Regions from separate parts of the Salmonella bongori NCTC 12419 genome, predicted to be linked through region 1. Evidence: predicted binding sites of a transcription regulator. Region 1 holds the regulator's gene; the other holds the start of a gene.
The links. Region 1 encodes PurR, which represses purine synthesis genes. Its sites were predicted from a motif close to CANGCAAACGTTTGCNTG; they were not measured.

Region 1 (3,426 bases):
ACCAGGGGTATTGTGCGTGCGCAATTTAATAATAAGGAGAGAAGCAATGTCGTTCGAATTACCTGCATTACCGTATGCCAAAGATGCTCTGGCACCGCATATTTCTGCCGAGACGCTGGAATATCACTATGGTAAACATCATCAAACTTACGTGACCAATCTCAATAATTTGATCAAAGGCACGGCGTTTGAAGACAAATCGCTGGAAGAGATCGTTCGTACCTCTGAAGGCGGCATCTTTAATAACGCAGCCCAGGTCTGGAACCACACGTTCTACTGGAACTGCCTGGCGCCAAACGCTGGCGGCGAGCCAGCCGGAAAACTGGCTGATGCTATCGCGGATTCCTTTGGCAGCTTCGCGGAATTTAAAGCGCAGTTCACGGATGCCGCTATCAAAAACTTTGGTTCCGGATGGACATGGCTGGTAAAAGGCGCTGATGGCAAACTGGCTATCGTCTCAACCTCTAATGCCGGTACGCCGCTGACCACGGATGCGACTCCGCTGCTAACGGTTGATGTGTGGGAACACGCGTATTACATTGACTACCGCAACGCCCGTCCAAACTATCTGGAACATTTCTGGGCACTGGTTAATTGGGCGTTTGTCGCGAAAAACCTCGCCGCATAAGTCTGAGAATACGCAGAAGGTTCGCCTTCTGCGTATGAGCACCATTTGCAGGAGGCGTCAGATCAGAACATTTCCTGGCTGAGGTACAAACGCCAGCCGCCATCACGCCGATATTTCTCTCCTGCGCTCACTCAACGTCCGTTCACATGTTCTACAGATAACAAACGCACCGACGTTGCCCCCCTCCCTCCGGGATAGCCCGCTACATAATAACAAAACATTTTTGCCATATAGATAACATTGAGGCAGTGCGAGGGAGGCGAGGCGCTCCCTCAAAAGAGAAGGAAAATCAGTGCAGAGCGGCGGTTAATCCACCAGCGACAATCAAGCCCAATGCAATAATCGTCGTGATCAATGAAAATTTCAGGTCGGTACTCATCAAGTTTTCTCCTTTTTATTCCCACACAAAAAGTGATATAGCGCATTTTTGCACATTCACGCACAAAAATCTCTCACGTTTTATACTGATAACTGTTTTTAACGCTTCCCCTTTTCCTCAAGATCAGACAAAATTCCAGGCTTACTGAATTAGCGTAACGGCCATTGACCCCTTCCTGACGTTCCGTGTCGTTTTCCGGCGTGCCGCAACCCTGACGTTGCGATTAGGGTGTGTGTAGGCAAACGTTTACCTGGCGTTTCTCAGGAGCTTAGCAAGGGTCTGGAGTGAAATGTAATGGCAACAATTAAAGATGTAGCGAAACGAGCAAACGTTTCCACTACAACTGTATCACACGTAATCAACAAAACACGCTTTGTTGCTGAAGAGACGCGTAACGCGGTCTGGGCGGCGATTAAAGAGCTGCACTACTCTCCCAGCGCTGTCGCACGTAGCCTGAAGGTTAACCACACTAAATCGATAGGTTTACTGGCGACCAGCAGCGAAGCGGCCTATTTCGCAGAAATTATCGAGGCGGTTGAAAAGAACTGCTTCCAGAAAGGCTATACGCTGATTCTGGGTAATGCCTGGAATAATCTGGAAAAACAGCGCGCCTATCTGTCCATGATGGCGCAAAAGCGCGTGGATGGTCTACTGGTAATGTGTTCTGAGTATCCGGAGCCTTTACTCTCCATGCTGGAAGAGTATCGCCACATTCCGATGGTCGTGATGGACTGGGGTGAAGCGAAGGCGGATTTTACCGACACGGTTATTGATAACGCCTTTGAGGGCGGTTATATGGCGGGTCGTTATCTGGTTGAACGCGGCCACCGTGATATCGGCGTTATTCCCGGCCCGCTGGAGCGCAACACGGGCGCCGGGCGGCTGGCTGGCTTCATGAAGGCGATGGAAGAAGCGTTGATCAAAGTGCCGGATAACTGGATCGTCCAGGGCGACTTCGAGCCGGAGTCCGGTTACCATGCGATGCAGCAGATCTTATCGCAGTCGCATCGCCCTACCGCTGTTTTCTGTGGCGGCGATATTATGGCGATGGGCGCTCTGTGCGCCGCGGATGAAATGGGCCTTCGCGTACCACAGGACGTTTCGGTGATTGGTTATGACAATGTGCGTAACGCGCGATTCTTTACGCCGGCGTTGACAACAATTCACCAGCCCAAAGACTCTTTAGGCGAAACTGCTTTCAATATGCTGCTGGATCGCATCGTCAATAAACGCGAAGAGTCGCAGTCTATTGAAGTTCATCCGCGTCTGGTTGAGCGTCGCTCAGTCGCCGACGGTCCGTTCCGCGACTATCGGCGTTAATCCCCACCGTCGGGAGCCTCCTCTGGCTCCCGTAGCCACTCCCGATTCAACGTTTCGCTATCGCCTAAATAGTCCAGTAGCCAGGACAGCGCGGGCGATGCCTCATTTTGTTGCCACGTCACACAACAAGCTGCATCGGGAAACGGATTCTCTAATGTCAGTGCTACCCATTTGCCACTGTCTATCCACTGACGGGCAAAATGCGTTGGCACCATTCCTACGCATAAACCAGCCGACAGACAAGTGGCTGATGACTCCCAGTCCGGTACAACAACCCTTTTTTGGTTATCAAGCAGCCAGGTAATTCGTTTCGGTAAGGTTCGCGAAGTATCTTCCCTGACCAGCGACGGCCAGTTGCGTAACGTATCATCGCTTAATGGCCCCTGCATCGACGCCAGCGGGTGATCGTGTGCCACTACACAGCTCCAGCTCAGGGTTCCCATATCCCGAAAAGCGTAACGTCCCCCGACCGGAATTGCCTGCGTCGCCCCAATGGCCAGTTCCACCCGTCCGTCGGAGAGCGCATCCCAGACGCCGTTAAATACCTCCTGAAAGACCAGTAGTTCCACATCGTCAAAATGGCGATAGAAATCGACGATCATTTGGCGGGTTCGTTCCGGCCTGACAATATTATCCACCGCAATCGCCAACTGCCCGCGCCAACCAGTAGCAATTTGCTGACACTGCTGGCGTGTGATCTGCATTTTTTTGATAACAGAACGCCCTTCTTTTAAAAACCAGGCGCCGGCAGGGGTCAATTCGACGTCACGATGACGTCGTACAAAAAGCGGTACAGCCAGCCACTCCTCTAACTGACGAACCGTATAACTGACTGCTGAGGGTACACGGTGCAACTCTTGCGCCGCCGCACTAAAACTTCCATTACGCGCCACGGCGTCAACCACTTCAAGCGAATATTCGGACCACATTATATGCCTGCAAAAATTTTGAACCCAATGGACAAATATTAACGTTTCACAACGTTAATTTCACTCCCTACACTCTGCGGCAGTGTCTGTTTGATAATAAAGAGAAACAAATATGCAACCTGGAAAAGGTTTTTTAGTCTGGCTGGCCGGTCTTAGCGTGCTGGGTTTTC
Region 2 (3,426 bases), 1.2 Mb from region 1:
CGCCATGGCGACAACGCCCGTGTTTACAGATGATTTTTTGCGATTACAGTACTTTATGCGGGCCGAAGCATTCGTAATGAATGTTTTCGTTATTCACGCCAAGGGATACCAACTGTTTTGCGGCAAACTGCATAAAACCCACCGGACCACAAAGATAGAACTGCATTGTCGGATCGCTGATGGCTGTTTCCAGTTTGCTGAAATCCATCAGACCTTCGCTGTCAAATCCCCCCTGAGCGCGATCGGCCTCGGTCGGCTCGCGATACCAGGTATGTGCGGTGAAACGCGGCAGGGTGCGACCCAGTTCGCTCACTTCGTCAGCAAACGCATGAACGTCACCATTTTCCGCCGCGTGGAACCAGTTCACCTGCGCGGTATGGCGCGCTTTCGCCAGCGTATCAAGCATCGCCAGCATTGGCGTCTGGCCGACGCCTGCGGAAATCAGTGACACGGGGGTATCGGTAACGACATCCATAAAGAAATCGCCTGCTGGCGCGGCCAGATGCACCACATCACCAACGCTGGCATGGTTGTGCAACCAGTTTGATACCTGGCCGCCGTCTTCGCGCTTCACGGCAATACGATAACCTTTGCCATCCGGTTTACGGGTCAGTGAATATTGGCGGATCTCCTGATGCGCAAAACCTTCCGGCTTCAGCCAGACGCCCAGATACTGCCCGGGACGGTATTCCGCCACCGTACCGCCGTCGACCGGCTCAAACTCAAAGCTGGTAATCAATGCGCTGCGTGGGGTTTTCGCGACGATGCGGAACGGACGCGTGCCTTCCCAGCCACCCTCTTTACTGGCATTTTCGTGATAAATCTCGGCTTCCCGGTTGATAAAGACATTAGCCAGTACGCCATAAGCCTTGCCCCACGCGTCCAGCACTTCCTGACCCGGGCTGAACATTTCGTCCAGTGTCGCCAGCAGATGCGTCCCAACGATAGTGTACTGCTCTGGCTTAATCTGGAAACTGGTGTGCTTCTGCGCGATTTTTTCTACCGCTGGCAGCAGCGCCGGTAAATTTTCGATATTGCTGGCATAGGCTGCGATGGCGTTAAACAGGGCTTCTCGCTGATCGCCGTTACGCTGGTTGCTCATATTAAAGATTTCTTTGAGCTCTGGGTTATGCGTAAACATGCGGTCGTAAAAGTGGGCGGTAAGCTTCGGCCCCGTTTCAACCAGCAGGGGAATGGTAGCCTTTACTGTAGCGATGGTTTGTGCGTCAAGCATACGTGCTTCCTTTATGTGAAAATCTAATGATGTATATCAAATACATCTTATAAAAATACCCTTGCATTGTAAATGGTTCTTCATAGCTTTACGTTGCGAACGTAACAACGTGAAAAATCTGCATCACAAAGCTGAAAAGAAATCCATTGAAATTCACAAGGCTTTGTATCAAGAAAGTCTGATTTGGCGCGTAGGTAAACGTTTGCGTAAAAACCTTTGTCAAGACCTGTTATCGAAGAATGATTCGGTTATACTGTTGGCCGAAGTCCCACGGACTGCCGTTTCAGGCACAAATTTTATTGTTAGCTGAGTCAGGAGATGCGGATGTTAAAGCGTGAAATGAACATTGCCGATTATGATGCCGAATTGTGGCAGGCTATGGAGCAGGAAAAAGTACGTCAGGAAGAGCACATTGAACTGATCGCCTCCGAAAACTACACCAGCCCGCGCGTGATGCAGGCGCAGGGGTCTCAGCTGACCAACAAATACGCTGAAGGGTATCCGGGTAAGCGCTACTACGGTGGTTGCGAATATGTGGATATCGTTGAGCAACTGGCTATCGATCGCGCAAAAGAACTGTTCGGCGCCGACTATGCTAACGTCCAGCCGCATTCTGGCTCTCAGGCTAACTTTGCGGTCTATACCGCGCTACTGCAACCGGGCGATACCGTTTTGGGTATGAATTTGGCGCAGGGCGGCCACCTGACTCACGGCTCCCCGGTTAACTTCTCCGGTAAACTGTACAACATCGTACCTTACGGTATTGATGAGTCCGGTAAAATTGACTATGACGAGATGGCGAAGCTGGCCAAAGAGCACAAGCCGAAGATGATTATCGGTGGCTTCTCTGCCTACTCCGGCGTGGTTGACTGGGCAAAAATGCGTGAAATCGCTGACAGCATCGGCGCATACCTGTTTGTCGACATGGCGCACGTGGCGGGCCTGATTGCCGCAGGCGTTTACCCGAACCCAGTTCCCCATGCGCATGTGGTCACTACCACCACCCATAAAACCCTGGCGGGTCCGCGCGGCGGCCTGATTCTGGCGAAGGGCGGCGACGAAGAACTGTACAAAAAACTGAACTCCGCCGTCTTCCCAAGCGCGCAGGGCGGCCCGCTGATGCACGTGATCGCCGGTAAAGCGGTGGCGCTGAAAGAAGCGATGGAGCCGGAATTCAAAGTTTACCAGCAGCAGGTTGCGAAAAACGCCAAAGCGATGGTGGAAGTGTTCCTGAACCGCGGCTACAAAGTGGTGTCTGGCGGCACTGAAAACCACCTGTTCCTGCTGGACCTGGTGGATAAAAACCTGACCGGTAAAGAAGCCGACGCCGCCCTGGGCCGTGCCAATATCACCGTGAACAAAAACAGCGTGCCCAACGATCCGAAGAGCCCGTTCGTAACCTCCGGTATCCGTATCGGTTCTCCGGCGGTCACTCGTCGCGGCTTCAAAGAAGCGGAAGTGAAAGAGCTGGCTGGCTGGATGTGCGACGTGCTGGACAACATCAATGATGACGCCACCATTGAACGCGTGAAAGCGAAAGTGCTGGATATCTGCGCACGCTTCCCGGTTTACGCGTAAGCGCTTGTGTTGTGAAAATGGCCCGATGGCGCTGCGTCTGTCGGGCATTACTTATGCGCCATAACGTGACACCGCCGGAAGCCATTATCCGGCGGCGTTGCCGTTTGAACTTCTCCCTCCGCTTGTGAATCTTATGTTACTCTTGCCAGCGCAATCGTTTATCGCCAGACTATCGCCTCCAAACGGGAGGGAATCATGGCATTGCATTCCACGCGCTGGCTGGCGCTCAGTTATTTCACCTACTTCTTTAGTTACGGTATTTTTCTGCCATTCTGGAGCGTCTGGCTCAAAGGTCTTGGGCTAACGCCGGAAACCATTGGCCTTCTGCTGGGCGTGGGTCTGGTCGCGCGTTTTCTCGGTAGCCTGCTCATTGCTCCCCGCGTGAGCGATCCCTCACGGTTGATTTTCGCGTTGCGTGTCCTGGCGTTGCTGACGCTGGTGTTTGCGCTGGCATTCTGGGCGGGAACGTATGTCGCGTGGCTCATGGTGGTGATGGTCGGTTTTAACCTCTTTTTTTCACCCCTGGTACCGCTGACTGATGCGCTGGCCAATACCTGGCAAAAGCAAATCACCCTTGATTATGGCCGGGTGCGGCTGTGGGGGTCTGTTGCTTT

Region 2: the regulator PurR is predicted to act here: its motif matches at 1,426-1,443, upstream of glyA (serine hydroxymethyltransferase).

The regions. Positions count from the first base shown of each region.
Region 1 is NC_015761.1:1,374,655-1,378,080, reverse strand. Features, by position in the region: gene sodB (superoxide dismutase [Fe]) at 47-628, shown strand; gene cydH (cytochrome bd-I oxidase subunit CydH) at 918-1,007, opposite strand; gene purR (HTH-type transcriptional repressor PurR) at 1,302-2,327, shown strand; gene punR (DNA-binding transcriptional activator PunR) at 2,324-3,256, opposite strand; gene punC (purine nucleoside transporter PunC) at 3,369-3,426, shown strand, end outside.
Region 2 is NC_015761.1:2,548,976-2,552,401, reverse strand. Features, by position in the region: gene hmpA (NO-inducible flavohemoprotein) at 44-1,234, opposite strand; gene glyA (serine hydroxymethyltransferase) at 1,559-2,812, shown strand; gene SBG_RS11980 (3-phenylpropionate MFS transporter) at 3,008-3,426, shown strand, end outside.